DNA from 3 places in the Nostoc sp. UHCC 0870 genome. Region 3 is predicted to be linked to each of the others. Evidence: predicted binding sites of a transcription regulator. Region 3 holds the regulator's gene; each other region holds the start of a gene.
The links. Region 3 encodes HrcA, which represses chaperone genes, less so after heat shock. Its sites were predicted from a motif close to TTAGCACTCNNGANTCNNGAGTGCTAA; they were not measured.
Positions count from the first base shown of each region.

Region 1: groES (co-chaperone GroES) is a predicted target of HrcA. The motif match lies at 4,920-4,946, and genes of this name have one in related genera.
Region 2: groL (chaperonin GroEL) is a predicted target of HrcA. The motif match lies at 5,856-5,882, and genes of this name have one in related genera.

Region 1 is NZ_CP091913.1:1,541,012-1,551,965, reverse strand. It holds gene glgA (glycogen synthase GlgA) at 1-97, shown strand, start outside; gene dcm (DNA (cytosine-5-)-methyltransferase) at 461-1,786, shown strand; gene L6494_RS06930 (NgoBV family restriction endonuclease) at 1,856-2,536, opposite strand; gene groL (chaperonin GroEL) at 2,847-4,481, opposite strand; gene groES (co-chaperone GroES) at 4,589-4,900, opposite strand; gene L6494_RS06915 (response regulator transcription factor) at 6,024-6,701, shown strand; gene L6494_RS06910 (Rpn family recombination-promoting nuclease/putative transposase) at 6,956-7,747, shown strand; gene asnS (asparagine--tRNA ligase) at 7,810-9,201, opposite strand; gene L6494_RS06900 (hypothetical protein) at 9,204-9,566, opposite strand; gene L6494_RS06895 (DUF6439 family protein) at 9,648-9,929, shown strand; gene L6494_RS06890 (ATP-binding protein) at 10,060-10,509, opposite strand; gene rlmD (23S rRNA (uracil(1939)-C(5))-methyltransferase RlmD) at 10,922-10,954, opposite strand, start outside.
Region 2 is NZ_CP091913.1:5,039,964-5,050,917, forward strand. It holds gene L6494_RS21290 (NACHT domain-containing protein) at 1-84, opposite strand, end outside; gene serA (phosphoglycerate dehydrogenase) at 454-2,034, shown strand; gene prmA (50S ribosomal protein L11 methyltransferase) at 2,282-3,202, shown strand; gene trxA (thioredoxin) at 3,305-3,622, opposite strand; gene fabG (3-oxoacyl-[acyl-carrier-protein] reductase) at 3,860-4,612, shown strand; gene L6494_RS21315 (MraY family glycosyltransferase) at 4,671-5,750, opposite strand; gene groL (chaperonin GroEL) at 5,915-7,588, shown strand; gene L6494_RS21325 (transposase) at 8,309-9,232, opposite strand; gene L6494_RS21330 (biliverdin-producing heme oxygenase) at 9,449-10,165, opposite strand; gene L6494_RS21335 (hypothetical protein) at 10,513-10,893, opposite strand.
Region 3 is NZ_CP091913.1:5,443,043-5,453,996, forward strand. It holds gene L6494_RS23125 (ABC transporter substrate-binding protein) at 1-28, opposite strand, end outside; gene L6494_RS23130 (YebC/PmpR family DNA-binding transcriptional regulator) at 245-1,003, shown strand; gene L6494_RS23135 (nucleotidyltransferase family protein) at 1,046-1,360, shown strand; gene L6494_RS23140 (HepT-like ribonuclease domain-containing protein) at 1,350-1,703, shown strand; gene L6494_RS23145 (Uma2 family endonuclease) at 2,497-3,102, shown strand; gene L6494_RS23150 (hypothetical protein) at 3,107-3,598, opposite strand; gene L6494_RS23155 (DUF3352 domain-containing protein) at 3,806-5,470, opposite strand; gene L6494_RS23160 (rhodanese-like domain-containing protein) at 5,594-5,953, shown strand; gene L6494_RS23165 (hypothetical protein) at 5,924-6,268, opposite strand; gene hrcA (heat-inducible transcriptional repressor HrcA) at 6,544-7,641, shown strand; gene L6494_RS23175 (tetratricopeptide repeat protein) at 7,995-10,103, opposite strand; gene L6494_RS23180 (hypothetical protein) at 10,129-10,470, opposite strand; gene L6494_RS23185 (hypothetical protein) at 10,557-10,790, opposite strand.

The DNA of each region.
Region 1 (10,954 bases), 2.5 Mb from region 3:
AAAACTAGCGATTCAGGGTATGAAGTATGACTACTCATGGAATCAGCCAGGAGAAGAATACTTAGAGATTTACGACTGGATTAAATACAGGTGGTAGTTTAATACTTGTCATAAAGTAGCTGTATAAAAACAGCTACTTTTGTTATTTTCAACAGTGCGATAAATTTGTTGAAAACAGCGATATAATGTTAATTGATTTCCTGATAAGTTATACTTACACACACCAACATAAAGAGTAATTAATATTCACATATAAAGACTAACAGAAGGTATTTAACAACATCTGATCAGCTTTAAGGTTTATTGACTCAAGGACAAACATTAGGTGAAACTTTATAAATTGCTCGTGATGCGACATATCACTTAATGGAAGCACAGTCTTTGCATACTGGTTCAATTCATTGAGTAATATATTGTGATAATATATTATTTACTTTATACCAATAACAATTAATTGCTAATGTCTACTACTATTAAGTTTATTGATTTATTTGCAGGTATTGGAGGTATGCGATTGGGCTTAGAACAAGCCTGTAAAACCTTGGGGATTCAAAGTGAGTGTGTTTTCACTTCAGAAATTAAGCCTACAGCAGTTAGAGTATACCATGAAAACTTTTCTGGAAATAACCTCTGGGGTGATATTACTGAGATATATAGCCATCAAATTCCTGACTTTGATATTCTATTAGCTGGGTTTCCTTGTCAACCTTTTAGTAGTGCTGGAACAAAACAAGGGTTTTTAGATACTAGAGGAACTTTATTTTTTGAAATCGAACGCATTTTAAAAGATAAATCACCTTTTGGTTTTTTATTAGAAAATGTTGAAGGTTTAGTCAAGCATGATCATGGTAGAACTTTAGCAACTATTTTAAAAAAATTAGAGAATTTAGGTTATACATTAACCTGGAAAGTTTTAAATGCTAAAAATTTTGGAATTCCTCAAGATAGAAAAAGAATTTATATAGTTGGCTCAAAAAATATTCCAATTTCTTTAGATTTTGTTAATAATGAACAGTCTATTTTATTGGATATTTTAGAAACAGGATATCCCACCTTACAAACAGATTTTGTTAAAAAGTTATTAATGCAATATTCTCTTGATTCACTTTATGGTAAATCAATTAAAGATAAAAGAGGAGGAGAAGATAATATTCATAGTTGGGATTTAGAATTAAAAGGAAAAGTTACTTCCCAACAAAAAGAATTATTAAATTTATTGCTTAAACAAAGAAGAAGAAAAAAATGGTCTGCTGAAAAAGGCATTCATTGGATGGATGGCATACCATTAAGCTTCGATGAAATTGCAACTTTTTATAATAATAAAAATTTAAAAGCGATGTTAGATGATTTAGTTACTAAAGGTTATTTAAAGTATGAACATCCTAAAGATATTCAGGAAGTGCTAAATAAAGATGGTAAACAAGTTAAAAAAAGAAAATATAGAATTGATTTACAAAAAGGATATAATATTGTTGTTGGTAAACTTAGTTTTCCTCTTAACGAAATTCTTAATCCTTATGATATTGCCCCAACTTTAGTGGCTACTGATATGCAGAAATTGGCAGTAGTTGATGGTCAAGGATTAAGATGTTTAACTATTAGAGAAGGATTAAGATTATTTGGATTTCCTGAAGATTATCAGATAAATTTGCCTATTAATAAATCGTTTGATTTATTGGGAAATACAATAGTAGTTCCCGTTGTTAAAGCAATTAGTGAAAGAATAGTTATACAAAAGCTAAATTCATTACCTAATCAAGTGTATGAATTAACAACGGCAAGCTAGTAAAATCGCAGGTTAGTTTTGAGCATATACTATATCTTAAGCAATAAACAATTGAATAGTTTGTCTAGCTTATATTTGCGCTCCTGTATGAAATAAATAGTTATTTTTAACTTCTTTTAACCAATCAACGCTATCATCTTTAGTATTTTTATATTGCATAAGATTTTGATACAATGCTTCTACAAAAAGCAATCTAGAATTAAAAGGCTTGTATTTAGCTCTCAAAGAATACCACAATACAGGTCTAATGTTGACTATTTCATTTTGTTTTACTTGGCACTTAACTGGATAATAATCTGATTTGCCTGTAATTTCCCAAATCTTTTTTAACCAAATATTTTGAATCTTGAATCTGTAATTTTTAAATTCATAAGCAAATATTAAATAATCAGCGTCTAAGCGATAAGCTTGTTTTTTTAAGGAACGACAATACGCTCTAAAATTCGCTACGTCAAAATTAGCTGACGCGTGGTAATCAAATGTTTTTATTTCTAATAAACCAATATTATTATCATCTTGCTCAAGCAGAAAATCAGGAAATTCTTGCGTATTTAATGTTGTTCTAAATTTAATTTCTTTTTGTCTCATCCACTCAGCTAACCATTCTTGAAATAAATAACCAAAAGCACTTTTATCATTAATCTCTATAGATGTGTTAAGGAAATTAAAAATTATTTTTCCTTCGCTATGAATAACTTGCTCCTGAATTAATAATTTGTAAATGTGATTAGCTATAGGATGATATGTCATAAGGCCTTGTAGTTGACTTATTTTGCGCGAGTTTAGCATTTGTATAAAAATGAACTTAAATAATTAAGATTATTTTTATACTTGCGCGAAACTTTAACCATTAAAAGATTCATCAACATTACTTTTAAAGGTTGGATCGCGCTCTATCTAAAATAGTGATATAGGAATCCGGGTTTATTCTTGTTCAGTATACTTAGGCTCAATTGTTGAGTAGACAAAATACTTAGGGTTTAAAGCTAGTTCAAAACAAAAAAACAGCCGCCTCCACAAAGGAAGCAGCTATTTTTTAAACTTATGTGACTACAGAATATTAGTAATCGAAGTCACCGCCGCCAGCACCAGCAGCAGCAGGTGCGCCGTCTTTAGGTTCTGGCTTGTCAACAACGATGCACTCGGTTGTCAACACCATTCCAGCGATAGAAGCAGCGTTTTGCAGAGCAGAACGAGTTACTTTCGCGGGGTCAACAATACCAGCATCGAACATATCTACGAATTCGTTGGTTGCAGCATTGAAACCAACATTGAATGCTTTTTCTTTGACACGTTCAGCAATTACAGCACCGTTTTGACCTGCGTTTTCAGCAATTCTCTTCAGAGGTGCGGGTAATGCACGAGCGACAATCAAAGCACCAGTCAACTCTTCATCTTTGAGGTTGCTGTTAGCCCAAGCTTCTAAGTCGGGGGTGAGGTGAGCATAGGTTGTACCACCACCAGGAACGATACCTTCCTCAACAGCAGCCTTGGTTGCGTTGATAGCATCTTCTAGGCGGAGCTTTTTGTCTTTCATTTCGGTTTCGGTAGCTGCGCCCACTTTCACCACAGCTACACCACCAGAGAGTTTAGCCAAACGCTCTTGGAGTTTTTCTTTGTCGTAGGAAGATTCGGTTTCTTCCAGTTGACGACGAATTTGTTCAACACGAGCCTTAACAGCAACGTCGTTACCTTCAGCAACAATTGTGGTGCTGTCTTTGGTAATGGTGACGCGGCGAGCTTTACCCAGGCTTTCTAGCTTGGTGTTGTCCAGCTTCAGACCAGCATCTTCGGTGATTAATTGACCGCCGGTGAGGATAGCGATATCTTCTAGCATAGCCTTGCGGCGATCGCCAAAACCAGGAGCTTTTACAGCCGCAACGTTGAGTACACCGCGTAGACGGTTAACTACTAGGGTTGCTAAAGCTTCTTTTTCGATATCTTCAGCGATAATCACCAGAGGACGACCAGCGCGAGCTACTTGCTCTAGAACGGGTACTAAATCTTGTACCAGAGCAATTTTCTTATCTGTCAACAACAGGTAAGGCTCATCGAAAATCGCTTCCATCCGTTCTGGGTCGGTAGCGAAGTAGGGAGAGATATAGCCTTTATCGAAGCGCATACCTTCGGTAATTTCCAGTTCGGTAGTTACAGACTTACCTTCTTCTAGAGAGATAACGCCTTCTTTACCTACTTTGTCCATTGCTTGGGCAATCATCTGACCGACTTCATCGTCGTTACCAGCAGAGATTGACCCAACTTGAGCGATCGCCTTAGAATCTTCTACAGGGCGAGCGTGTTCTTTAATTTTTTCTACCAAAAAGTTGGTAGCTTTATCAATACCGCGCTTCAATAGGATTGCGTTAGCACCTGCGGCTACGTTCCGCAAACCTTCTTTAACAATGGCATGAGCCAATACAGTTGCGGTGGTTGTACCATCGCCTGCTGCGTCGTTAGTTTTAGATGCAGCTTGACGAATCAAAGCAACACCAGTGTTTTCAATATGATCTTCTAATTCGATTTCTTTAGCGATGGTGACACCATCGTTAACGATTTGGGGCGCGCCAAATTTCTTTTCTAGAACTACGTTACGACCTTTAGGGCCAAGGGTAACAGCTACAGCCTCAGCCAGAATGTCAATACCACGCTCTAGAGCGCGACGGGCGTTTTCGTTGTAAATAATGCGCTTTGCCATAGGTGTCTCAATCTCAGGAAGTTATGTCAAATTGGTCTGGAATAATTGATTGGAGGTTGGGCATTGGACATTGGTTTTGATTCTTATGACCTATGCGCCATTCCCAATTAGTTCACGACTGCTAAAATGTCTTTTTCGGAAAGCAGTACGTATTCTTCAGTTCCGAGCTTGACATCTGTGCCAGCGTACTTGGAGTACAGCACTTTATCGCCAACTGTTACTTCCAATTCTTGACGGCTACCGTCGTCATTACGCTTGCCAGGTCCAAGGGCGACTACTTCACCTACTTGGGGCTTTTCTTTCGCGGTGTCGGGTAAATAAAGACCACCTGCGGTTTTTTCTTCAGACGCGCTCACTTTTACGAAAACGCGATCGCCTAAAGGTTTTACTGTGGATACACTTAGAGATACAGCTGCCATATTTTTTATTTCTCCAGAGTTAGCACTCTCAACTCCTGAGTGCTAATCTATCGAAAAATACCCCCCAATGGCAATGTTTTCAGGTGTACGGGTTTCCGAACTAGGTAGGGGAGGAGGTGACAGGTGATAGGTGACAGGTGACAGGTGACAGGTGATAGGTGATAGGTGATAGGTGATAGGTGATAGGTGATAGGTGATAGGTGATAGGTGATAGGGTAGATTATATTTCCTATCCCTAAATGCCCAATTACGTTAGCGGAGCGGGACGTTAGTCCATTACGTAAAGCCTGCGGCATAGCTGCGCTTAGAGCGTAGCGGGACGTTAGTCCATTACGAATTACGAATTACGAATTACGAATTACAAATTACAAATTATCAGTCCTCGTATATACACTTCGGGTTCATTGCGTAAGTATAAATCCTTAATTATTAGTATTTTTCAGGTTCTTTTCCATAAGTTACGAATATTTTTATATGGTCAACTTTATTTGCAAAGTGGGGAAATTAGTATAGAACAGTAATCAGAGAGACACTCGATGAGTAACAATACAGTGACCTGGTGCAACAAAATACAAGTTTTTACTTGCGAGTTTGTTGTTCTAGATAGATAATAGTTGTCTACCCGGATAGTGTCTGGTATCGCCAAGCAAACCCGGAGGTTATTGAGCGGATCGTCCAAGAACACTTGATAGGCATAATGGTGGTGAAAGAATATGCGTTTTTAACCCATCCTTTGCCAACAACTCCCCTACTTACTTGTAAACATCTTAAGATTAAGGCTGAACATCGGCAGGGTATTGTAGAGTAGTAAGCCAATGGAAGTGCGGGTTGTTTGACAGCTAGGATCATCATAAGCCAACACTTACTGAGTGAACTAGTGTGAACTAGAAAGATTATTATTTAATCAGTGTTTTTTCACCCGCCACTTTCAAAGGGATATATAATAGCGCATTATAAATACTACTGCTCTACGTATCCTTACTGGAATATTGCCAATGAGCTAGCAGTCTTACAGAAAGTGGAAACTAATTGTGAGACTTCAAGTTAAGCAAGGGTAAGTTAAGTGGGAAAAATGACAACATCTCAACAATCCACCATATAAGGATAACCATTCAAGACCTTGATGGATCGAAGCGCGACAAGTGCCACTGCTATGAAAGAGCCCAGCATGAAAGATCACAAACGACTTCTACTTATTGATGACGACCCTAACCTCATCTTGCTGGTGAAGGACTATCTGGAATTCAGAGGATATGAAGTCATCACCGCAGAAAATGGCCGAGAAGCTTTAGAGATTCTCGAACATGATGTTCCAGACATGATTATCTGTGACGTGATGATGCCGGAAATGGATGGATATACCTTTGTAGAACAAGTCCGGCAAAACGAACGCACCAGTTGGATTCCTGTCCTTTTCCTGTCGGCCAAAGGACAAAGTGCAGACCGAGTTAAAGGTCTCAACAAAGGCGCAGATGTCTATATGGTCAAGCCTTTTGAACCAGAAGAACTCGTAGCGCAGGTAGAATCTTCCCTGAAGCAAACTATCCGTTGGAAGGAACACCAAACTAAAGGAGGAGAAAACGGTTCTCGTATCCAAGTTCCTTTTGATGTGCAATTAACTCCAACTGAACTGAAGGTAGTGCAGTTTGTAGCTAGGGGTCTAGCTAACCGAGAAATCGCTGAAGAATTAAATGTTAGTCAGCGTACCGTTGAAAGCCACGTTTCTAATATGTTGGGCAAAACCAATCTCCACAACCGCACTGAATTAGCGCGGTGGGCGATTGAAAATCAAATGGCGTAAATAGCTATCAGCCTTCAGCCGTCAGCTTTACAATTAACTGACTGCTGACAGCTGATAGCTTAAATTATTAAGTCCTATAGTTTAGGGGAAGATTGGTGAAAACTTGTGGTCGCCAATCTTCACTTATTTTGTGCTTATCCACGTCGGAATTAGGGTACTATCAAGGGGTGCGGAGGGTTCATTAGAGTTATCTGTGTTGTATTTTAAAAATTGGAATCTTCCCCAATAAATGATTCTAGTTAGATAACTTTCTTATGTATGACAACATTTGTAAATTTATTGCTGAAAACTTTAAAGACGACTTAGCAACATGGTTACTAGGTTCACCCATTAGATTAACAGAACTTAGCCCTACAGAATTATCAAACGAACCTATTCGCGCTGACTCGTTAATATTATTACAATCAAATGACTTAGTTCTACATACCGAATTTCAAACCGACACAGACGAAGATATGCCTTTTCGGATGTTAGATTATCGGGTGAGGGTGTATCGACGCTTTCCTAAAAAACAAATGCGTCAAGTCGTCATCTATTTGAGAAAAACAGCTTCACCATTAATTAATCAAAACCGTTTTAGATTAGAGAAAACTTACCATGAGTTTGAAGTAATACGCCTATGGGAAGAACCCACAGATAGGTTTATGAGTGTTCCCGGTTTATTACCCTTTGCCGTCCTGAGTCAGACAAAAGATCCTACAATAGTATTAACTCAAGTAGCAAAAGCGGTTGAAACAATTACAGAACAACCGTTACAAAGAAATATAGCAGCCGCCAGTGCGATATTAGCAGGTATTGTCTTAAAGAAAGATGTAATTAGCAGAATTTTAAGGAGTGAGATGATGCGCGAATCAGTCATTTATCAAGAAATTCTCCAAGAAGGTAAAGCTGAAGGTAAAGCTGAAGGTAAAGCCGAAACAACAAGAAAGTTGGCTTTAAATTTGCTGGGAATTGGTATGAGTTTAGAACAAATTTCTCAAGTGACTGAATTATCTCTTGAGCAAGTTCAGGCTTTACAAAAAGAGATTTCAGAATCTGAAATTTAACTAAACAATAAAACCCGCCAAAGCGGGTTTTGTTTGTCTAATTCTAGAAATTGATATTGGTACTAAAACTCGGCGTTTTGTGGTGTACGAGGGAAGGGAATCACATCCCGAATATTACCCATACCTGTCATAAATTGTACGAGTCGTTCAAAACCTAAGCCAAAACCAGCGTGAGGAACAGTACCGTAACGGCGTAAATCTACATACCACCACAAGTCTTCCGGCTGCATACCTTGCGCTACTATACGGCGTTCTAGAACATCCAGGCGTTCTTCTCTTTGTGAACCGCCAATAATTTCACCAATTTTTGGTGCAAGGATATCCATTGCGCGGACGGTTTTTTCATCGTCATTTAAGCGCATATAGAAGGCTTTAATTTGCGCTGGGTAGTCGGTGACAATGACTGGTTTTTTGAACAATTGTTCAGCTAAATAACGTTCGTGTTCTGATTGTAAATCTAAGCCCCAACTTACAGGATAGTCAAACTTAACATCAGCTTTTTCTAGCAGTTTGATCGCATCTGTGTAAGTTAGTCGCTCAAATTGATTGTGAATAATATTTTCGGCTGTTGCTAAGACGGTATTATCAATGCGTTGATTGAAAAATTCCATGTCTTCTGGGCATTTTTCCAATACATAGCTAAAAATATGCTGGAGAAAAGCCTCAGCCAAATCCATATCGCCTTCTAAGTCACAAAAAGCCATTTCTGGCTCAACCATCCAGAATTCTGCCAAGTGGCGGGAGGTGTTGGAGTTTTCTGCACGGAAGGTAGGGCCGAAGGTGTAGACGTTGCTAAACGCCATCGCCATGACTTCGGCTTCTAGTTGTCCACTAACTGTTAAGTAGGTGGGTTTAGCAAAAAAGTCTTGGCTGTAATCAACTGCTTGGTTTTCTGTGCGGGGTATATTCTTTAAATCCAGATTGGTGACACTAAATAGTTCCCCCGCGCCTTCGCAATCGCTAGCGGTAATAATGGGGGTGTGTACCCATAAAAAGCCTCTTTCTTGGAAAAATTGGTGAATGGCTGTAGAACAAGCATTACGAACACGGAAAACTGCACCAAAAGAATTGGTGCGCGATCGCAAGTGTCCAATATTGCGTAAAAATTCAAAAGAGTGGCGTTTCTTTTGCAATGGGTAGGTTTCGGGATCAGCTTCACCGTAGACTTTCACTGTCTCGGCTTTCAATTCAATACGCTGTCCTTTTCCTTGGGAAGCCACCAGCACGCCATTAACCTCAACTGACGCACCTGTATTTAGTTGTTTTAAAATTGCTTCGTAGTCTGGCAAATCCTGATTGATGACAACTTGCAAATTAGCTAATGATGAGCCGTCATTCACCTCAATAAACGCAAACCCCTTCAAGTCGCGCTTCGTTCTTACCCAGGCTTGAACTACAAGAGACTCATCAGGTTGACCACTTCGCAGTATTTCTGCAATCCTTTGATTTACCATATTTACCCAGCACAGGACTTTAATATCCAGCCTATAATAACGCCCATTCCACCAAAGCGGACAGCTTGCCAGAAAGGTTTCTTGAGACTACGCCAAGAAAATAACTGGCTTTCTAAGTTTAGTTCTAGCACTTCTAACTGTTGTTTGATGTGCCGTAACTCTGCTTTGATTTCTGGTGTTTTATATTTATTTTCCTGCAATTCGTCCCGGCGTTGTTGCCATTGTGCCTGTTGGGTGCGATCGCTGTCTACTTGAGCATAACGTTCTTTTAACAATATCAGCGATCGCTCGACTTCTTCTAGTTCCTGCTCAAAATCCGGTTCTTGATTTTTCCCTGATGAATGTGGTTGTTTAGGCGGCTTCATGTACAACTAGTAAACTAAGATAAAAAACAAGTCTGCCATCTAGAGACTTAAAACTCATTACTCATAACTCAGCACTCAATTATGCTATCTAAAACCAATCAAATCAATGAATTTAGCGAATTAGAATTAGCCCAAGCCCTCATGGAAAGGCTGAGTATTTCTCCTAACGATTGGCATCGCCTCAAGTCTAACCGCAATTCTCGCGCTAGTGAACAAATTGCCGCCGCTATGGTATTTCTACTCAAAAATGAACCACAAGAGGCTCTGGCTAGGCTAGAACAAGCTGTTGGTTGGTTAGATCGTTCCCTTTCCGCTCCTCCCTGTCCGACTCATGGACATAAGGGACAGGGGACTGGTGACTAGTACCGCTACGCTTTGCTCCAATGCAAAATTCAAAATTCAAAATTCAAAATTCAAAATTAAAGACAATACTAGGTACTGGGAAATTCTTTCCCAATACCCAATCCCCAATCCCCAATCCCCAACCCCCGGCTTACCGCCTCAAAGACAGACGGGGGCGGTTTTCCATTTGTTTACATAGTCTTAATTCTGTACCTTTGCGATTCCACTCTACTTGATCAAAAATTTGGTGTAGGAGACACATACCTCTGCCATTTTCTGACTCATCAGATGGTAAATAATCTGTTGGGTCTTCATTGTCGGTAGTCGTGGGATGAAAGCCTTGGCCTTGGTCTGATATCACCCACCAATACTGATTATCTATTAGAGAAAACCGGACTACAACTTTTTTACTAGGATCAAGATTATTGCCATGTTTAGCTGCATTAACTAGGGCTTCTTGGAGTCCTAGCCGCAGTTCGGCTTGTAATCTGGAGGGTATTTCCGCCAGCAGTAAATCTAAAATAGGACAAAGGTAAAGCGTTGAGGCGAAACTAAGTGTGCCCCAATAACGTCCAACTGGACGAAGGGAAATGGTAATCACGAGAGAAACCCCATAGCTTTCAGTTAGCTAGACATCAGTTTGCTTGTGTACGCACCCTGATAATAGTTGAGGTAGTCATGCTGCCTTCAAACTTGCGTCTTAATTACTAAATATTGAAAATGCTGGGGAGCATTGACTCTATTGGTGATGTTTGATTGTTGATACATAAAACGGCTTGGAGAAACCATGCTAGTTAGGTTAGCAAGTTGAAAAATCATGGAAATTACAAAAGTTTTTATGTTCTCTTAAAAATCGCCGATTTATACTTTAAACAATCTTATTCATTGGTAGATAGAGCCTATGCAACTTTAGTTTTATTAACAAAATCATCGCTATTTTTATGTTATTTCGATTTTAGCATTTTTACTATGCAATAGACTACAAATTTGCAATGTAAGTTTTTTGTAAAGGGCTAATTATCCTTGTCAAAGTGTGATAATACAAG
Region 2 (10,954 bases), 400 kb from region 3:
AGCTAAAATTGCCAGTTTTTCTAAAATCGGCTTAAAAACCAAGCTAGCACCACTAAGACCCCAAAGAAAGAAAAAGTCTGGCATACAAGTTATATTTATTAAGTAAATTTGGCTAAATTTGAGTATAAAATGCCTGCTGGATAGAATAATCTAAGTTTTATATTGTTTTAAACTCTCTTAGCAAAGTTAATTCAGAGCAAAATTACTCAGTCACAAGTTTAAATGCGATCGCTCCCGTATATACTTGCAAGAAATACCGTGTATAAAGTAAAAATAGTACACTGATGGTTGTAATGAAGCGATCGCCTACAAAAAGCACACACACCATCTTGATCTGAAAGTACCTGATAATCTGTTATTAAAACAAATATTTTTTGCTGAATGGCCACGAATAAAGACTAAACTAAAAAGTCTTGTGCAGCAAAACTCTTAACTCATATCAATGATTTAATCATGTCTAAGGTTCTCGTCTCCGATCCTATTGACCAAGCTGGTATTGATATTCTCTCGCAAGTTGCTACTGTTGATGTCAATACAGGTCTCAAACCAGCAGAACTAATAGAAATTATTGGTGAGTACGACGCGTTGATGATTCGTTCGGGAACGCGGGTGACTCAAGAAATTATCGAAGCAGGTACTCAGCTAAAAATCATCGGTCGCGCCGGTGTTGGTGTAGATAATGTAGATGTGCCTGCTGCTACCCGCAAAGGCATTGTTGTAGTTAATTCCCCTGAAGGTAATACCATTGCGGCGGCAGAACACGCCCTAGCGATGATGTTGTCTTTAGCTCGCCACATCCCTGATGCAAATGCTTCTGTAAAAAGCGGTGTGTGGGATCGCAAAACTTTTGTGGGATCTGAAGTATACAAGAAGACTATCGGTATCGTCGGCTTAGGTAAAATTGGCTCTCATGTGGCGGCTGTTGCCAAAGCGATGGGAATGAAACTACTAGCTTACGATCCTTTCATTTCTACAGAACGGGCAGAACAAATTGGCTGTCAGTTGGTAGATTTAGATTTGTTGATTCAGCAAGCAGACTACATCACCCTGCACATTCCCAAAACCCCAGAAACAACCCACCTGATTAATGCCGAAACCCTGGCAAAAATGAAGCCCACAGCCCGGATTATCAACTGCGCTCGTGGTGGGATCATTGATGAAGCTGCCTTAGCCGCAGCCATTCAAGCCGGGACAATTGCCGGTGCAGCCTTGGATGTGTTCGAGTCTGAACCATTGGGTGAATCAGAATTGCGATCGCTTGGTAAAGAGATTATCCTTACTCCCCACTTAGGCGCATCCACAGCAGAAGCGCAAGTGAATGTAGCCATAGACGTAGCTGAACAAATCCGCGACGTACTTCTAGGACTACCCGCCCGTTCCGCCGTTAACATTCCCGGACTCGGCCCCGATGTCTTGGAAGAACTCAAACCCTATATGGAGTTAGCAGAAACCCTAGGCAAATTGGTAGGACAGTTAGCAGGGGGACGAGTAGAGTTACTCACCGTCCGTCTCCAAGGGGAACTCGCAACTAACAAGAGCCAGCCTCTAGTAATTGCCGCCCTCAAAGGCTTACTTTACCAAGCCCTCAGAGAACGGGTAAACTACGTCAACGCCAACATCGAAGCCAAAGAAAGGGGTATTAGAGTCATCGAAACCCGCGACGCTTCAGCCCGTGACTACGCCGGCTCATTACGTTTAGAAGCCACAGGTACTTTAGGTACTCATTCTGTAACTGGTGCATTGTTAGGTGACAAAGAAATTCACCTGACTGATGTTGACGGTTTCCCCATTAACGTCCCACCTAGCAAATATATGGTGTTTACCCTGCACCGCGATATGCCAGGAATCATTGGCAAACTAGGTTCTCTATTAGGGAGCTTTAATGTCAATATTGCCAGTATGCAGGTAGGTCGTAAAATCGTGCGTGGTGATGCAGTCATGGCTCTCAGCATTGATGATCCCTTACCAGAGGGAATTTTAGCTGAGATTACCAAAGTACCTGGTATCCGGGATGCGTATACAGTAACTTTATAAAGTGCTGAGTTATGAGTGCTGAGTGCTGAGTAGGGAGTGCTGAGTACAGATGTGATTAATCTCGTCTGTAATCAGTTAAAAGTAAAGTTAGGAGTAAAAAGTTAGCAATCAAAAAAAATAACTCATAACTCACCACTCATAACTCATAACTCATAACTCATTACTCATTACTCAGCACTCAGCACTCAGCACTCAGCACTCAGCACTCAGCACTCAGCACTCACCACTCATTACTCAGCACTGAAAAATGGCAAACACTTGGTGGGAATTACAGATTTCATGTGAACCAGCGTTGGAAGACTCTGTTTGCTGGCGATTAGAAGATTTTGGCTGTCGGGGAACAGCTAGTGAAAAGACAGGATCTGACTTTGTAGTCAAGGGTTACTTACCAATATTTCAAGCAGAGCTACTAGATTTAGCTGCATTGGGGCTGTGGTTGCGCCAAGATGCCCTGTGTGTAGGATTATCTAGACCTACCCTGAATTGGCAACTAATTGATGAAGAAGACTGGGCAACTAGTTGGAAACAATACTGGCATCCTCAAGAAATAGGCGATCGCTTTCTCATCAATCCCGCATGGCTACCATTACCGGAAAACTCAGACAGATTAGTTATTCGTCTTGACCCTGGTGTAGCTTTTGGTACAGGCAATCACGCCACCACCCAATTGTGTTTAGAATCCCTAGAGATGCGTTTAAGTTCAGTTCCCCAGTCTTTTATGGGGACAAATGCTAAACAAGAGCCTGTAATAATTGCGGATATTGGTTGTGGTTCTGGTATCCTTTCCGTTGGGGCAGTGCTATTAGGAGCAGAGAAAGCCTATGCGGTGGATACAGACCCCTTAGCAGTGCAATCTACCTTCAGTAATCGCGCACTCAATGACGTTAGCCCAGAACGCATAATACCAGCAGAGGGTAGCGTAGACATTTTGAAAAAACTAATTGAACGGCCGGTAGACGGAATAGTCTGCAATATTTTGGCTGATGTAATTATTCAGTTAGTACCAGAAATCACTGAAATATCTAAACCTAGCACTTGGGCTATTTTCAGTGGAATTTTAATAGAACAATCAAACTCTGTTGCTGAAGCCTTAGAAAAACATGGTTGGGTCGTCGCTACCATGTGGAAACGCAAAGAGTGGTGTTGTTTAAATGTGCGACGTTCTTGAATTTAAATGAAGCGTGGAAAATTGTCATAGCTGATGAATTTAGCTGAAGAACCCAATAATGTTTAGAGACGTAAAAATTAACGCCTCTAAACTTAACATTAGTTAAAGTAAACCTTGCAGACGTTGAACTAACTGCGGGGTTTGCAATACACCCTCAATGCGATCAACTGGTTGACCTTGCTTAAACAACACTAGTGTTGGTAGAGCATAAATTTCATATTGGCTGGCTAATTCTGTGTATCTTTCAGTGTCAATTTTCACAATACGCAAACGGTCTTTTAGTTGATTATTTACTTGCTCTAAAATCGGCCCCATCATTTGACAAGGGCCACACCATTCAGCGTAAAAATCTACTAAAACAGGTACATCAGAACTAGACAGCATCTCTTCAAAGCTGTCGAATTGTTTTTTAGTAGCCATGCGACACACACCAATTTTTTATTGATTGAATTCAATCTTAATGTCTGCTTTCCAGAAACGGTGTAACATTATTTTGTTTTTATTGTTGCCAAATAAATTGGGGACTGGTGATTGGGGACTGGGTAAAGAGATTTGGGCTATCAGATGCTTTTTTGAATTTTGAATTACTGATCAGTTGTAGGTACAAATCACCATAAGATCATTAGCGCGGTAATTGAAAATTTTGAGGAATAGTTAATGGCTGTCTTAAGTGAAAATTTAAAAGGGCAAGTAGCAGTTATTACGGGTGCTTCAAGAGGAATTGGCCGGGCGATCGCAATAGAGTTAGCCACCTATGGAGCAACTGTAGTAGTTAACTATGCTAGTTCTAGTGATGCTGCCGACAAGGTAGTAGCAGAAATTACATCTGCTGGGGGTGAAGCGATCGCTCTGCAAGCTGATGTTTCCCAAGCAGATCAAGTAGATGCCCTCATCAATGCTGTCATGGACAAGTTTAAGCGCATTGATATTTTAGTCAATAATGCCGGTATTACCCGCGATACCCTACTTTTGCGGATGAAGCCAGAAGATTGGCAAGCTGTAATTGACCTAAATTTAACTGGTGTATTTTTATGTACCCGTGCCGTTAGTAAAATCATGCTCAAGCAGCGTTCTGGGAGAATTATTAGTATTACCTCCGTAGCTGGACAAATGGGTAATCCAGGACAGGCTAACTACAGTGCGGCTAAAGCAGGTGTGATTGGCTTTACTAAAAGCGTTGCGAAAGAACTCTCTTCTCGTGGGATTACCGTTAACGCCGTTGCTCCCGGTTTTATTACTACCGACATGACAAGCGACCTCAAATCTGATGAAATTCTCAAATACATCCCCCTAGGTCGCTACGGTCAACCAGAAGAAATTGCCGGAATGGTGCGCTTCCTTGCAGCCGACCCCGCAGCTGCCTACATTACAGGACAGGTGTTTAACGTTGATGGTGGGATGGTGATGTAATTCGTAATTCGTAATTCGTAATTCGTAATTCGTAATTACAAATTTAATTACGAATTACTCAGTTAGTACGGATTCTTTGCCAGACGGTAAAAGCAAGCAGGAGGACGATGCTGCTGCTAGTGGTAATCATTACAGCCAAGCTCATACCTTGGATTCTCATTGCTAGCAAGTTGCACAATAAGGTGATTAACCACAGAGTAAATGCAGCTCGACGTTGGGAGAATCCCCAAGCGAGTAATCTGTGATGTAGGTGGTCTTTACCGGGGGTACTGAGGGGATTTTTGCCTGCTAATAACCGACGGATAAATACTTGCGTTGTGTCTAACACTGGCAACAACAGGAATAAAATTGAGGGGCCAAGGGCATATATTGTATTACGCTGTAAGTTACCTAAAATACTGGTTGCTGCCAATACATAACCAAAAAAGTATGCCCCAGCATCGCCCATAATGATCCTTGACGGGTGGAAGTTATGGCGCAAAAAGCCTAAAGCTGCACCACCCAAAGCCGCTAAAACTAAGGTGGATGCTGCACGATTGGGAAATTGGGCGCAAACCCCTAGTAAGCTCATGGCAGTGATAAAACTGATTCCTCCTGCCAAACCATCCATACCATCCATCAAGTTGACAGCGTTGGTAATACCGACAATCCACAGCACTGTCAACAACATTGAAAAAATAGAGTCAATTGGCGTACCTAGAGGAACATCAACGCTAATACCATTGGCAAAAAGTAATAATGCCGTGATAATTTGCGCCCACAAGCGCACAGAGGGGGGTAATCCGAACTGATCGTCAATAAAGCCGACCAAGACTAGAATTGAACCTCCCAGTAAAATAGTCAATACCTGAGCTAATACATTTTGTAGTTCAATGGGTCGTAAAAGGATAGCTAATACCAATGCGGCAATTACTCCCGCATAAATAGCTAAACCTCCTGCATTTGGCAATGGTTCTCGGTTGAGTCTTCGCGCATTTGGTTGGTCAGCCCAACCCACCCGCAAAGCAAATTTACGTACTGTGGGAATTAAACGCCAAGTTACCAACCAGGCCAATATAAACGTAAACACTACTGCCAACCAGCCGGTGCCGCTAGGGTTAGCAATGCCAATAGACCTAAGGGAGTTATCGAAGTTCAGATTCATCTCCCGATTTAACCATCACTGCCAGTATCCTACATGAGCATCAAGTGTATATTAATCAATTTTTTTGATTTTCAGATGTGATCTCAAAGGGTTGGGTACTTAGCACTCTGAACCAGTGAGTGCTAAATTGTCTAATGGAAACGCTAGAGAAAGGGAACATGGCAAAAATTATTTCATTTAATGAAGAATCACGTCGGGCTTTGGAACGGGGTGTTAATGCCCTGGCTGATGCTGTAAAAATCACTTTGGGGCCAAAAGGTCGCAACGTGCTTTTAGAAAAAAAATTTGGTATACCCCAAATTGTTAATGATGGTATCACTGTTGCGAAAGAAATTGAATTAGAAGATCCTTTAGAAAATACTGGAGCTAGGCTAATTCAAGAGGTAGCGGCTAAAACTAAAGATGTAGCTGGAGATGGTACAACCACCGCTACAGTTTTGGTACAAGCCTTGATTAAAGAAGGTTTGAAGAACGTCGCCGCCGGTAGCAACCCAGTTAGCTTGAAGCGGGGGTTAGACAAAACTACTGAAGCCCTGGTAGCAGAAATTGCCAGAGTAGCCAAGCCAGTAGAAGGTAGTGCGATCGCTCAAGTGGCAACTGTCTCGTCTGGTAACGACGAAGAAGTCGGCAAAATGATCGCCGAAGCAATGGCAATAGTCACCAAAGATGGTGTAATCACCGTTGAAGAATCTAAATCTCTCATCACTGAACTAGAAGTAGTGGAAGGGATGCAGATTGATAGAGGTTACATTTCCCCCTACTTCGTCACCAATAACGAACGGATGATAGTAGAGTACGAAAATGTGCGTATTCTCATCACCGATAAGAAAATCAGCAGCATCCAAGAATTAGTCCCAGTGTTGGAAAAAGTTGCCCGCTTGGGTCAACCCTTGCTGATCATTGCTGAAGATATAGAGGGAGATGCTTTAGCAACTTTGGTAGTTAACAAAGCGCGGGGTGTATTGGCTGTAGCTGCAATTAAAGCACCTGGATTTGGTGAACGCCGCAAAGCCATGTTGCAAGACATTGCTATCCTCACCGATGGACAGATGATTTCTGAAGAAATCGGTCTCAACTTAGATACCGCTACTTTGGAAATGCTGGGAACTGCCCGCAAAATCACCATCGATAAAGAAAACACCACCATTGTTGCTGGTAGTTCTGCCAAACCAGAAATACAAACGCGGATTGCTCAAATTCGCAAGCAGTTAGAAGAAACTGATTCCGAATACGATCAAGAAAAGCTCCAAGAACGCATCGCCAAGCTAGCTGGCGGCGTGGCAGTGATTAAAGTGGGTGCAGCTACAGAAACCGAACTCAAAGACCGCAAGCTGCGTATTGAGGACGCACTCAACGCTACTAAAGCGGCTGTAGAAGAAGGTATCGTTCCCGGTGGTGGTACAACCTTGATTCACTTGTCTACCAAGGTTGACGAAATCAAGAACAGCCTTGTAGGAGAAGAAAAAATTGGGGCTGATATTATCAAACGCGCCTTAGAAGCACCCTTATGTCAAATTGCTGACAATGCTGGTGCAGAAGGTGCGGTGATTGTCTCCAAAGTCAGAGACAGCGCATTTAACATGGGTTATAACGCTGCAACTGGGGAATTTGAAGACTTAATTGCAGCTGGTATTATTGACCCTGCGAAAGTAGTACGTTCAGCTTTACAAAACGCCGCTTCTATTGCTGGGATGGTTTTAACCACCGAAGCAATCATTGCGGAAAAACCAGAGAAGAAAGCTGCTATGCCTCCTGATGCCGGCATGGGCGGCATGGGCGGTATGGGCGGCATGGGCGGCATGGGTGGCATGGGCGGCATGGGTATGTTCTAGGGAACAGGGAACAGGTGACAGGGAACAGGGTGTTTATAAGGTGTAGGTTGAAAACCCCGGAGAGAGAGCAACGTAGTTGCAATTTTCGTGCTTTAGACCGGGGATGAAAACCACTCTGGCAGGGTTTACCCTGGCGTGATGCAATATGGTAAAATTGAGAACGTGGAGGGGTAATCAACCACATTAAAAACCCTACACTGCTTAACAGCAATCTGTACCTCGACAATTGAAGATATGGGTTCTATTCCATAGTTCTAGTTTCTTGCCCAGGAATAGGTAAAATCTTCATGGGAACTAGACGATACAGAATTAAAGCCTCGACTACGCTCGGCTTTAACCCTGAGCGCAGCCGAAGGGTTCAACTCAAAACAAATTCTTGGAGCAATCCAACTACGGTAGGGCATACCGAAAGTTAACGCTTGGGGAGAGAACCACCTCTGGGTTAGATACCGCAAGGGGTCTAATCTAAGTGGACTCGTAGAACCAAGAATCTCCGTGTCTTTAGACCGGAGAGTGTCAATACTCTGTCACCTGTCACCTATCACCTGTCACCTATCCCAAAACTTTAGACATCTCCGAAAACAGTCAAAGCCTTTGTTTGGCTAGGCTGTAGCCACTAAATGCAATCATCTTAAATTAGCTATTCTGTACGATGAAATAAGACTTTGAGATATTTGCTGTTGATAATTAGGCAAAAATATCTAGTTATATGCGATAATTTTAACCTGATGATATAGCTGATATTTCTAATGGTAATATTAGCCCTCGAATCCGTAACCTTACTAGCCCACAAATCGTCAAAATTACTTGCTTATATTTGCGGGTATTTAACCTAAATCTCTCTTGGACAACTCGAAAGATTTTGACTGACCGTATTCGATGTTCAACAAAGATTCGTTTAGATGAAAATATTTTGTTCTGTTCTTTCTGTTCAGTTGTTAGTTCTTGATTTCTTGGTTTCTTAATTGGAGTTGTAATTAAATCTTCTCCAAGATATGCCTTATCTCCTTTAAATCTTTGTTTGGCATCAAACTCTGAACGATATTCTCGGAACAAAGTTATATCGCTTTTTGGACCAGGTTCACCTGCCACAACATCAACGATATCACTAGCATCAGGTAAAATAATCATTTGAGTTTTAAATGTATGATTACTCTTCTTACCTGAAAAATATTTCTTTTGTTCATCATTGTCTCTAGGTCTTTCTCTGACTTGTTCATAGCTATCTACTATTAATTCATATTCTGTGAGCATTTCTTTTACTACTTCATAGTCAGAAGCGTTTTTTTTTACTTGTTCAAGCAAACTTGATGGCAGTAATTCTCGCAAGTTAGGCAACCAATAGTTAAACGTATCGTTGGCTGTAGACTCACTTACTTCAAACTGAATACCTAGAAGTTGAAAGGTTGTCAGATGTCGGAGATACACTAAAGTTAAAATGATTTGTTCAGAAATAGATAATTTTGGTTTCCGACCTCCTCCACCAGCAATAATTCTCACTTTCTTAGATTCCAGTAAAGCTTTTTTTTCATGATATAATCTTTCCCCATTTATGATTAATTGTTGTAACTGTTCATATTCCAGACCTATTAACCTTTGGGTTTGTTTAGGATTCTCTTCAATGTAATTCAGTATATTGCTCATGCTTCTGTGTCAAAATAACGCTTTAATGTTCTTTTATCACAGAATAATACTATTTTGGAGATGTCTATTAGGGGCAACTTCCCCACGATCGCCTGCTGAAAGCAGATGAACCTAGGGAAGCTGCCCCTAAATTTTACTTAAACTTACTTTACAAAAATTTACCTTTACCAACTCTCCAAAATTCAGCTGTGCTTAATTTTGAACTTTGAATTGGTTTTACTCAGCAGTCGCCAGTTCAGTGTTGCCGCGTGTGCGTTTGCGAGTCAAGGTGTTGAACAACATCACGCCAATTGCTTTGATTAAGTTACCCTCTAATTCTTGGAACATCTTCATGTTCATACCGAAAGCGGCGTTCGCTTCATCGACAATGCGATCGCCTGCGGCATCATCTAGAGGTAGTTCATCCAAAGTTTGACGATATTGAGTTTTAAATGCCTTCTCGTCGCTAATTTCTGCAAACTCATAGAAGGCTGTGCCTTCGCCATCACCAAGGTTCATCGCTGTCACAGCAATGTTTTTCAGAATTTGCCCCCCAGACAAGTCACCCAAGTAACGGGTGTAAGAATGGGCAATTAATAATTCTGGTTCAGTGGCGGAGATTTCCCGAATGCGTTTTACATAAGCTTCCCCGGCTGGAGATAACTGGATTTGTTCGCGCCAGTTACTACCATAGTAATAATTCAGGTCTTGCTCTAAAGTATGCTTACGGTTCAGTTGGGGAAAGTTAATTTTAGAAATTATCGGATGCTGGCGGTGCTTTTCCATCTCCTCTTCCATCGCCGAGTAGATGTAATAAAAGTTAGCCACTAACTTCCGGTAAGAGCTTTTTTCTACCACTCCTTTTAAAAAGCACTTGACAAAACCCACATTTTCTGCCATTGTGTGAGCTTTTTTTGTACCAACACGCAGTTTGTTTGCTAAATTGCTGCTCATATTTATTAAATTTCTCAACTTTAAAGGGACAACTGCCGGAGTTGCGAATTACAAACGGCTAAAAAATGCCATTAAAAAGTTAGATTAGAACTATTTGATGAGAATTTATATTAAAATTTTTTAAGCAATAAAAATATTGTAGTGAGTGCTGTTAGCGGTAGTGCGGCATTTAGCCGTTGCTAAGTTGCACCAAATAAATGATGTAGAGACGTTGTATGCAACGTCTCTAAAGTCCAGAATAAAGCGTATCTTTAGTCCTCATAGCAAGAAATTAGCTCAAAATCAAAAACCCAGGCTTCATGAGACTGGGTTTCTAAAATCATATATTTTAAAATTTATAGCTGATGTTAGACATCACCGCAATAATTTGTACCAATCAATCGATTATTTTTGTAGACTAAAACTTTGCCATAACCTTGATCTTGAACAGCAGCATAAAGAAAATTGGCATTTCTAAATCTGTAAACTACCTCGCCATTTTGATTACGTCTAACTGTTCCACCATTGAGCAAAAGATTGGGACGGTTGAGGGTAGTGGGAATATTGTATGCTGCATAACGTAATCCGCCATTATTGAGGCGAGAAACTTCAACATATACATTTTTAGCACTACAGCTAAATACTCTTGTATTAGCTAGTGCAGAGGTAGAAAATCCGAGGGTAGCAGTTAATATTGAAATTGTTCCTGTAGCTGTAGCTAAGATAGCTGAAATAGTTTTTGTGTTCATATGAGTAATTCCTAAAAGCTTGTATGCTTTAGATACAAAATCAGATTTTCACTTTTCGGAT
Region 3 (10,954 bases):
GCAAGAAACGGCAAAGCTTATACTGCAAATTTCTTCTTACTTTGGATGTGAGAGGAGTGGAAAAAAAACCGCATAGCAGACTAATTCGTAATTCTCTAACAAAGAGTACGCCTATATGGGAACAAAGCCAAGACCCTTAAGGCTTATCTTTTACCCAATCCCCAGTCCCTAACCTTCCCTTTGCATCTGGGCAGAAGCTATGTATATCCTAGACTATTGGAGAGTGCAGAAATAATTTCAGCTTATGGCAGGTCATAGTAAATGGGCAAATATTAAACGCCAAAAGGCAGTAGTTGATGCCAAAAAAGGGAAAACTTTTACACAGTTATCCAGAGCGATTATTGTGGCTGCGAGAAACGGTGTCCCAGACCCAGCAGGTAATTTTCAACTACGTACAGCTATTGATAAAGCTAAGATTGCGGGTATTCCTAATGACAATATTGAAAGAGCGATCGCTAAAGGTGCAGGTACATTTAGCGGCGATAATCATACCTTAGAAGAGATTCGCTACGAAGGTTATGGACCTGGTGGTGTAGCAATTTTAATCGAAGCCCTAACCGATAACCGCAATCGCACGGCGGCTGATTTACGGGTAGCTTTTAGTAAAAACGGCGGGAACTTGGGTGAAACTGGCTGTGTTAGCTGGATGTTTGACCAAAAGGGTGTATGTATAGTCTCAGGTGTTGTGGATGAAGACCAGTTGTTAGAAGCATCTCTAGAAGGTGGTGCTGAATCTTACGAAATGACAGAAGAAGACACAGCCGAGGTATTTACCACCATAGCCAATTTAGAAATCCTTAACCAAAGCCTCAAAGACCAAGGCTTTACAGTTACTGAGGTAGAATTGCGTTGGATTCCCAGCAATAATATAGAAGTGACAGAACCAGAGCAAGCGCGATCGCTCCTCAAGTTAATTGATACTCTAGAAAGTCTTGATGATGTCCAAAATGTCACCTCTAACTTTGATATGTCAGAGCAATTATTAGCTGTCAGTATGGCTTAGAAATAGCTATTGCTGAAGCTTTTACCCTAGTGATACCTTAATATGGCATTGGTTGAGGTAAAAACCATGAAACGGGATGAAGTCCTGGTAATTCTAGCTGCACACCAAGAAAAGTTACAGGAATTAGGAGTAAAATCCCTTAATTTGTTCGGTTCAGTGGCACGGGATGAAGCTCGTCCAGATAGTGATGTAGACTTTTTAGTGGAGTTTCATCGACCGGGTGGATTGTTTCAACTTTTTCAAGTTCAGTATTATTTAGAAGATATTCTAGGGTGTTCTGTAGATTTGGGAACTCAGGATGCTTTGAGAGAACATTTACGTGAACCTGTACTCAAGGATGTTATTCGTGCCTTCTAGAGACTGGCGGCTTCGCATTCAAGATATTGTGGAATCTATTACTGAAATTGAACAATGTACAAGTAATGTCAGCTTTGAAGAATTTGAAAAAAATCAAACGCTTGTCAAAGCTGTTCTCTACGATTTCGTAGTGATTGGAGAAGCTATTAGGAGTGTACCTCATGAAATCCAGTTACGGTATCCTCTCATCCCTTGGCGTTTAATGGGAGGTATGCGAAATGTTGTCACGCACGAATATTTCCAAGTTAACTTGAGTAGGGTTTGGGCAACGATTCAAGAGGATCTACCTTCGTTAGTACCACACCTATTAGAAGTGCTGGAGAACGAAGGATTGGGAGAATAGGTGAAGTACTCCGGCTTGCTACGCTGAAGCCGGAGCTTCAAAAATAACAACCATCATCGTTTCGCGTCTCATTCGCCGTTGCTCTGTTGGGTGTACTTATCGCTAAGTACCCGGAACTAAATCCGGTCTGAGTCTTACACAGCGTTTCTGGTATTGCTACCTTTATCTCTTCATGGAGAGAACCCGCGCCGCCGTCCGCCCTCCGCAGACAGTTTTATTACTTTTTCGTACAGTAGGCTTGGTTTATTTTTTACAGCAGAACGTAATCATGCTAACCAGTGGTCTACTCTTTCCCCCTTTCTCTCGCTCTTAGTCTAGGCAAGCATATTACTGCTACTGTGGCCGTTTGTTATATGAGTCGAGTGGGTGGGTCAACAACCATTTATATAATCCCATAAATGTATCCATGCAAGTGATACATTATCAAAGAAAGATCCATAGCAAGTTAGGCTTTCCCAAAAGCGAAATGACAAACTAAAAGCTTATGCAAACAGTAAAGAAAAAACAGTTACACAGTTGGTTGAAGATTGGATCGACAGGTTGCCTAGCCCCAAGATTAACGACTCCTTATCCAACCCACTCCCTAATCAACCTGACGGTTGATATTGGTCGGAGTTGGAATCGTCGCCGTCCGCTCACAATCCCCACCCTACTAAGAGTTGTTCGCGTAGCGTCTCGCAGAGAGGGTGGGGACTTCCGCGACACGTTAAACAAGTCCCTAATCACCTATTTTTACTGCACTGTCAAAGTGAAATTATAAAGTCCACTTTTCTATGTAATAGGAGAAAGTCTGATGACTCATACACCATCAAAATTTCTCACTTTCGAGGATTTTCTGGCTCAATACCGCGACAATCCCCGCTACGAATTGTCTGACGGAGAACTAGTTGATATGGAACCCACAGGCCCCCACGAAACCGTTAGCGGCAAACTAGCGACCAAAATTGGTATTGCCATTACCAACGCACAACTCCCTTGGTTTATTCCTAGGACTTGCCTGATTCGCCCCTTTGCTGATGCTATGACTGCCCGTAGACCAGATATTATTGTCCTGGATGAAACTGTTATCCCCAGTGAACCCCTTTGGGAGCAAGAACCAGTAATTACCCTCGGTCGCTCGGTTAAACTAGTGGTCGAGGTTGTTAGCAGCAACTGGGAAACTGATTACGCCCGTAAAGTCGAAGAATATGCCCTCTTAGGCATCCCTGAATACTGGATTGCTGACTATCGAGGACTCGGTGGAGTTGCTTTTATTGGTAGACCCAAACAGCCCACTTTTACAGTTTGCCAGTTGAGTGGTGATGATTATAACCAGCAGCAGTACCGTCTGGGTGAAGCGATCGCTTCTAGTATCTTGCCAAGTATGCAACTGCGACTGGATGATATCCTACCTCTCTAAACACCTATTTTTCTTGCACTATCAGAGTGTAATCGTACTTAACTCCAGGTTTGAACGCACCCACCCAAATCTTATAAGACCCTCTTTTCCATTGCTCATCGTCGATACTAGCATCCTTACTCTTACCAGTATCATCACCACAACGAATAGTCTTATCGTCTGGCCCCTTAATTAATAAAGTAGTATCATTACCTCTACTGTTGACCAGCACTTTCAAACGGGAAAAATCTTTTTCTAGAACCATAATGTGATCTGGTTTAGGGTCAGCAAAACCAATACAGACATTTCTATCGCGATCGCGGTTACTGATTGCTGACAAAGAGAAAGAACCGCCCGTAAAGCCAGTAAATTTTGCCTTTGCTGTTTCAAACCCCGGTGATAGGTTGAATTTACCGAAATTTGGCGTTTCTGCAATGACAGGGGAAGCAATCATAGCAGCAGATAAAGCTACAAGCCACCCGCCACGAAAATTCAGCCAAGGGCGATAATTTTCCATATTAACCTGCTAAATATGCTTTTATAACAATAAAGATATATACATATTCTAGTTAAAAAATTTCGGTTAAATCACATAAAATTGTGACACATTTCTATGTGCCACAATTGTTATCTTTGAAAAAATTGTAAAGTTAAATGATGATGCAGAATTAATAGTTTCTGGACGGGAAGCTGGCAGTTATCTGCTTCATCTAAGATAGATTTACTAGGAACGAAGTTCCAGAAAAGCTGCACCTTTGAGTGTTCCTGTGTCAGTACCATAGCTACTGAAGGTGAGCGATCGCAGTTGGTCGAAAAATGCTTTATCAAGCACTTCTAAAAGCTTAAGAATAGGCAACTGCCGCTCTAACAAATCGTGACTTTTATTCCAGTCAAGATACACGTAACCTTGGTTTGGTTCAGGAATTACCGCAATACTGTTTTGGAAATTACGGTTTTTCATGAAAGAATTATCCTTATTAGTAAAAACTTCATTAATTGTTTCTAAGTCAGAAGTGAAGACTTCGTAATTACCCAAGGTTGTATGTATGCCTTTAACGTTCGCTTCCACGGTGAATGATGGACTGTCTTGAGCATCAGACTTTTTAGTATTAGCGATTAATTCTGTCCAAGCAACAACTTTTTGCTCATCCAAACTCAGAGAATTGGTGTTGAGTCCTTGAGAGGAGGCGATCGCATCTAACCGCACAATTCCTTCTGGAAGACTATCTTGTTTTTCCGCCACAAAAACCCAGCCAGGAGCAGTTTTTCCAGCACGCGGTATGAGTCCTAGCGCATATTCCCCTTGCACCCAGCTAAATACATCCTGTGTCAAGTTAATACCCCAAGCTTTTTGGATGGCTAGTAAAGGTTGCTCTAACCGGGAAATCACATCTGTTCCTGAACCAGAGATGGCTGTTTTAGCTTGCGTCCAGAGTTTGGCTAAATTGCTGTCATTCAAATTATCTAAATGAGAGCCAGAAATTACCAAGCCTGCCGATGAGGGAATATATTGCAACGCTCCCACAGGCTGAGACAATGGCGCAGATGGAGGCGTAACTTCCGACATAGTGAGAAAACTAGTCTCTGCTAACAGTCCTTTGGGGTTTAATGTCAGAGATGTAATTTGACTATCGTAAATTGGTTCTGGTAGTTCTAACCCTTGCCATTGCGCCAAGGTGGGAAGATTAAAGAAAGTCACCGCCACAGCACCTTTTGGTAGTTCTTCGATAGCTTTTTGGTATTGGGGAGAACTAGTCAAATTCAAATCAGGTGCTTGGACATTATTAATTGCATCCCGCAGCACTCTAGCATCGTTGGCAAACAAAACAAAGTTATCCACCACCGCACCAGCTAAGGGTTCTAGCTTTGGTTGTGCATCGTCATAAATGAGCTTTGCACCGTTATATTCCTCCGTTGTGAGGTTTGCTCCCGCTAACACCCGCTTGGAGAATAACAACTGTACAAAATCGCTACTTTTTGCTGGCTTCTCCGTAGCTAGAGCCATCAGATACCCTGGTTGCTTGCCATTTTCAAGATCGCGGTCAATATCTAGGGTGGTGACAGCCAGAGTAATTTCGTTTCCTAGCCAGGGTTGAATATCTTGGCGATAATCTAGACCACTCTCGGCCAATAAACTGGTTTTGAGTTTAGATATTTCTCCCGCACTTTCCAAAGACTGCAATCGGTCGGGATTTACCAGTAATGACACCGTAACAGGTGCAAGTTTAGACACGAATATAGCAGCACCAGATTGAGAAGTAGAAGCAATCAGGCTCACCGGACTTTTAGTAAAAAACCAGTAACCAGCTGCGATCGCCATAATCACCAGTGCGATCGCACCAGCTACGATAAAACTAGAGAATGAACGTTGTGTATTTACAGTAGACATATCTAGCACAAAGGTTTACATAATTGGGCAATTCAATCTCAAATCCCCAGTCCCCAATCCCCAATCCCCAGTCAGCACATTTTCTGTCAACATGAATAATATAGGATTGTTTACAAAAACGACATGACAGGGAATATTTCGGGTCAACCCATAACTCAAGTTAGTGTAGAAGAACTCGCACAACGTCTGGCTACTAATGATGCAAGTATTCAGTTGGTAGATGTACGTGAGCCACAAGAATTAGCACTTGCAAAAATTGACGGTTTTGTTAACTTACCACTGAGTGAATTTACTCAGTGGTCAGAACAAATTCACACAATATTGAATCCTGATGCTGAAACATTAGTGCTATGTCATCATGGCATCCGTTCAGCCCAAATGTGCCAGTGGTTAGTTGTTCAGGGTTTTACAAATGTGAAAAATATTTCAGGTGGGATTGATGCTTATTCGATCCTAGTTGACCGTTCTATTCCCCAGTATTGAGCAGGGTGGGGTGTAGGGGTGTACTTCGACTTCGCTCAGTAACCGGGGTGTAGGGGTATAGGGGTGTAGGGGTGTAGGGGTGTAGGGGTGTAGGGGTGTAGGGGTGTAGGGGTGTAGGGGTGTAGGGGTGTAGGGGTGTAGGGGTGTAGGGGTGTAGGGGTGTAGGGGTGTAGGGGTGTAGGGGTGTAGGGGTGTAGGGGTGTAGGGGTGTAGGGGTGTAGGGGTGTAGGGGTGTAGGGGTGTAGGGGTGTAGGGGTGTAGGGGTGTAGGGGTGTAGGGGAGACAAGGAAGCCGTCGATAATGACTAATGCCCAATACCCAATCCCCGAAAAAATACGTATCTAAGAATACAATTTACTTGATGAATCTATATAATAATACCGAAAAAGATAAATAATAGTTGTAATTCAAAGTTTTCGACATAAAAATGTGCTAGACCAATAGCAACTGAATACTTTCACGTTATCTACTAAAATAGAATTAAATATTTATTTCGCTAATTTCATTAGTCAATTTTAAATTTTTGGTATTCATATTCAAAAACTTTTTTAAAGCTTGAATAAAATTTGCTCTCCGTCAAACATACTCTTATGCAAGTCCAGTTGACAAATCGACAACAGCATATACTTTGGGCAACGGTGCGTCATTACATAGCTACAGCAGAACCTGTGGGTTCAAAAGCTTTGGTCGATGAGTATGACCTGGGGGTTAGTTCAGCCACCATTCGGAATGTGATGGGTGTCCTAGAAAAATCTGGGTTACTTTACCAACCACATACCTCGGCTGGGAGAGTACCTTCTGACTCAGGTTATCGCATCTATGTTGACCAACTAATTACACCCTCTCTGCGAGACACTACGCGAACGGATACTTTAGCCAAAGATGTAGAACAGGCTTTACAGCAGCGTCTCCAGTGGGAAGACTGGAGTATGGAAATACTCTTACAAGGAGCAGCGCAGATTTTAGCTAGCTTGAGTGGGTGTATTAGCTTGATTACCATGCCTCAAACCCACACAGTAGTTGTGCGACATCTGCAATTAATGCAGATAGAAGCAGGACGAATCATGCTGATTTTGGTAACTGATGGCTATGAAACCCATTCCAAGCTGATGGATTTACCCCCAACCAGAACAGAAACAAAACCCGACTCAGACGTAATTGATCGGGAGTTGCAGATTGTTTCTAACTTCTTAAATAGTCACCTGCGGGGGCAAAGTCTGCTAGAAATCAGCAACCTAGACTGGAGTAAGTTGGATCGGGAATTTCAACTTTATGGAGAGTTCTTAAAAGATTCCGTTGCTGAATTAGCGCGGCGGACTCTTGCACCAACTGCTACTCAAATTATGGTGCGGGGTGTAGCGGAAGTTTTGCGTCAGCCGGAATTTTCCGAACTCCAGCAAGTGCAAACAATTCTCCACCTGCTGGAAGAAGAACAAGAACAACTGTGGCGATTAATCTTTGAAGAAACAGAGGGAGAAGAAACCACCAAATCAAAGGTAACGGTGCGGATTGGCGCAGAAAACCCTCTAGAACCAATTCGGACTTGTACCTTAATTTCTTCCACTTATCGCCGGGGTGCAGTCCCGTTAGGGAGTGTAGGAGTTTTAGGCCCAACACGCCTAGATTACGAAAGTGCGATCGCAGTTGTCACGGCTGCTGCTGATTATCTCTCAGAAGCCTTCAGTTAATTACAACAAATCATGGTCAGAAAAATTGCTTTTGGGGTGCTGTGGCTAGGATTCATCGTCTATTTCGTATCTAAAAGGAAACCTAGAGCGATCGCATTTATGTGAGAGCCTAATATATGTATGCGATCGCTAAGTTTTACTTAATCAACATTTCTTGTCTTTGCTAAGAGGGTGTTTGAAAAGTCCCCTTTTATGTCATGCTGACGAAGGAAGCATCCCAGTATAACGGTGAAAACGCGGATTCTTTCCTTCGGAACGCTTCGCGTTAAGCGCAGCTATGCCGCAGGCTTTACCTTCCGCAAAGCTCCACTCAGAATGACAAAGGATACCTGACAAAACTTTTCAAACAGCCTCTAACCCCCATCTGCCAATCTAGCAGACAATTCATCTTCAATACCTTGATTCTCTTCAGCATGAAAAGACATCAAATAAGATAAAAGCTGATCATGCTGAGAAAGTTGTTGATATATTGCAATAGATAAACGTGTAAAATCTTCCTCATCTACACAGTGAATGATCTCCTCAACAATTTCTGGATTAAGATGATGGGAAAAATCATCAATAATTTGTTCCGCACAATCAATTATGTTAGAGATTTCACTGGGAATCCGATGGGAGTAAAAAACGGGTACATATTCATTTTCCCCTTGTTTGAGAACATCCCTAACCATTGGCTGATTGATGTAATTCAAAGTTTCTAGGGTATCAATATTGAGATTCAGCCTTCCAGGAGAAATAAGAGAAAATATGGCTGAATGTAGCTCATTATCTAGATAGATTTTTTTCACCCTATTGAGATATGTATGATGAAAAAAGACAATGGACAGAGACAAATCTTGGTCTATTTTTTTTAACATATGAGATAGGGACAAACCTGTACCTACCAAATCCACAATGGCGGAATTTTTCTTGTTTTTTACAAGATGTAGTAAATAATTTACATAATCTTCACTGCATTTGACACGGGCTAAACGACTGGTAAAGAAATATTCGCCATCAACAGCAAATTCGCTGTTTTTAGCAATCTGACAAAATATCTTATGTAAATGATAACAATCTCGACTGGAAAACAAATATTTTTCGATCTGATTTCGTTCAGCCATTCGTAACAAAAAGACTGAGAAGATAACTAAAATAACCAAGTTACCTTGAACGAAACAATGATAAAAATCCTGTTTTAAAGGCTCTTTAAAGTGATTTCCTAAACGAATTTTCCTGATAACTCTTGCTAGATTCTGCGCGCCAATTTCATGGAGCGCACTTTCTACAGGCGAGAGTTGAGACCCTTGGTACAAATTGGCTCTGATGCCGTATCTTTGGGCCATCTGTACATCTGAGTGGGGATTATCTCCCAGATGTTGGGCAATCCTCATCCCATTAGTAATTTCACGCCATGCTGTACCGTTATGTTTGCCTTTAGCTGTTACGTAAAGGTTTACTGGCTTTTCTAACCCAGCCTTTTGCAGCATTTTCCGCAGCACATCTTCGGGAAGATACATATCAGATACAAGCAGATCGCCATCTCTAACTTTATCCAAGTTTTCTTTAATCCCAATGACGTTTTGAAGTTCTGCGGCAATTTCTGCATCTTTTAAATATTCGATATCTTGCCTATTGAGATTTAGCTCTTGAGCCAATCTCAGATAGATATCATCCAAGTCATAATTTTCGACGTTTCTCAGAAAATAATGCTCTGCTTGCTTGCGGTAATGGGTAAAGTTCTCGAAGTTAGTTAAGCACTCAACTTGCAAGAATATTTCATCAGGATCGACACAAAAACGGGTGATTAGTGTATCAAAAATATCAAAAGACAAAAGACTTGTCTGTGCAGTTAGAGGGTTTTCTAGCCGTTCATGGGCGATCGCCAAGTCTGGTTGCAAAGCGATCGCCTGTTGATAGTAAACTTGAGCAGTCTGCCAATCCCCTGCCTGCTCATGAGCCACACCCAACTGACAATTTAATTGGGCATAGTGGAGTTGTTGGTTTTGTGAAAGTTTTCCTTGGGCGTGGAGTGCATTACCCCAGTTGACATCAGCTTCGGTGCAATCAGGGGCAATTTCCAATGCTGTTTGATAGCAAGCAACTGCTTCATCCAACTTGTTTTGTTGTTGCAGAGCATAGCCGAGGTTGTTGTAAATAGCTGCTTCCTGGGGACGAATCTCCACAGCCCTTTGGTAAGCTGACACTGCTGCTGCCCACTGACCTTGACCTTGATATAAATTGCCTAAACTAAACCAAGCTTTAAAGGATTCTGGCTCCACTTGCAGGACAGCTTGAAACAGCTTCTCGGCTTCAGTGTCGTTGCTTTTTTGTCGTGCTAGCACCCCCAAACTATACAATACTTCTACCTGGTCTGGCTGGACCGTGAGAATCTCGCGGTAAACTGCCTCGGCTTGGTCTAAGCGATGCGCTCGATGGTGTTGAACAGCTACTTGAAAGGCTTCTGCAAGGGTTGTCATCATCTTCTTCTAACTTGATTTTTTCTTACTAATTTAACAGTCTCTTAGGTAAATCAATAGCGATAACCCAACCTCTGGCAAAAGCAATATCGTTAAATTTTAAAAATTTAGTTTTGCCAATTACAATATCACCATCACCTGTAACTATCACATAGGCATTAGGGTCATCACCCACTGCCAAAGCAGAACCGCTCCCAATTGCAATGCCACCGCCATTACGAAGACTTCTGGAAATCACATTTGCACCTGCAAAAGTGTAAGTTGGTGAGCCGGAGGCTGATGCAGCTGATGTCACACTTACTCCTACAGAACCAAAAATCAAATCGTCTGTGGCAAGATTCTCTAAATATTGTAAGTCTGTAATTACCATAGTAATGACCTTTCCTGAGGTTAAAGGTTAACTGTATTTAGGCATTCTCAACCCATTGTGGTACTTGTTATATTGACACGCACCAGTTAATGAGTCTGAGAAATCGAAACCGAACTAGAACTAGAACCAGAATTTGATGATTTACTACAGCTAGATTTGATGTAACCGCTGCATCTGTTGCCAGATGCAACTATTACGGACACATCTTGATGTATTTCTGCGGTAGCATTACCAGTTGACTTGTCAAAAGCTTTAGCTTCGGCTATGATCTTCAAGTCTGGTAAGTCTATCTGTTGGCAAACAACTCGGTAGCGAGCCATGATTAATCCTGACTGGTAATGTTTATGTGTGTTTAGACATGCTAAACAAGTCAAAGAAGGGGTTAGGGAGAAAAAGCTTCTTTTAGTTTCTATCTGATACGCCAGAGAGAAGATAAAAGTTTCTCCGGAAAATTACTAACTTATTTTTGGGAATTTTTTGCTGT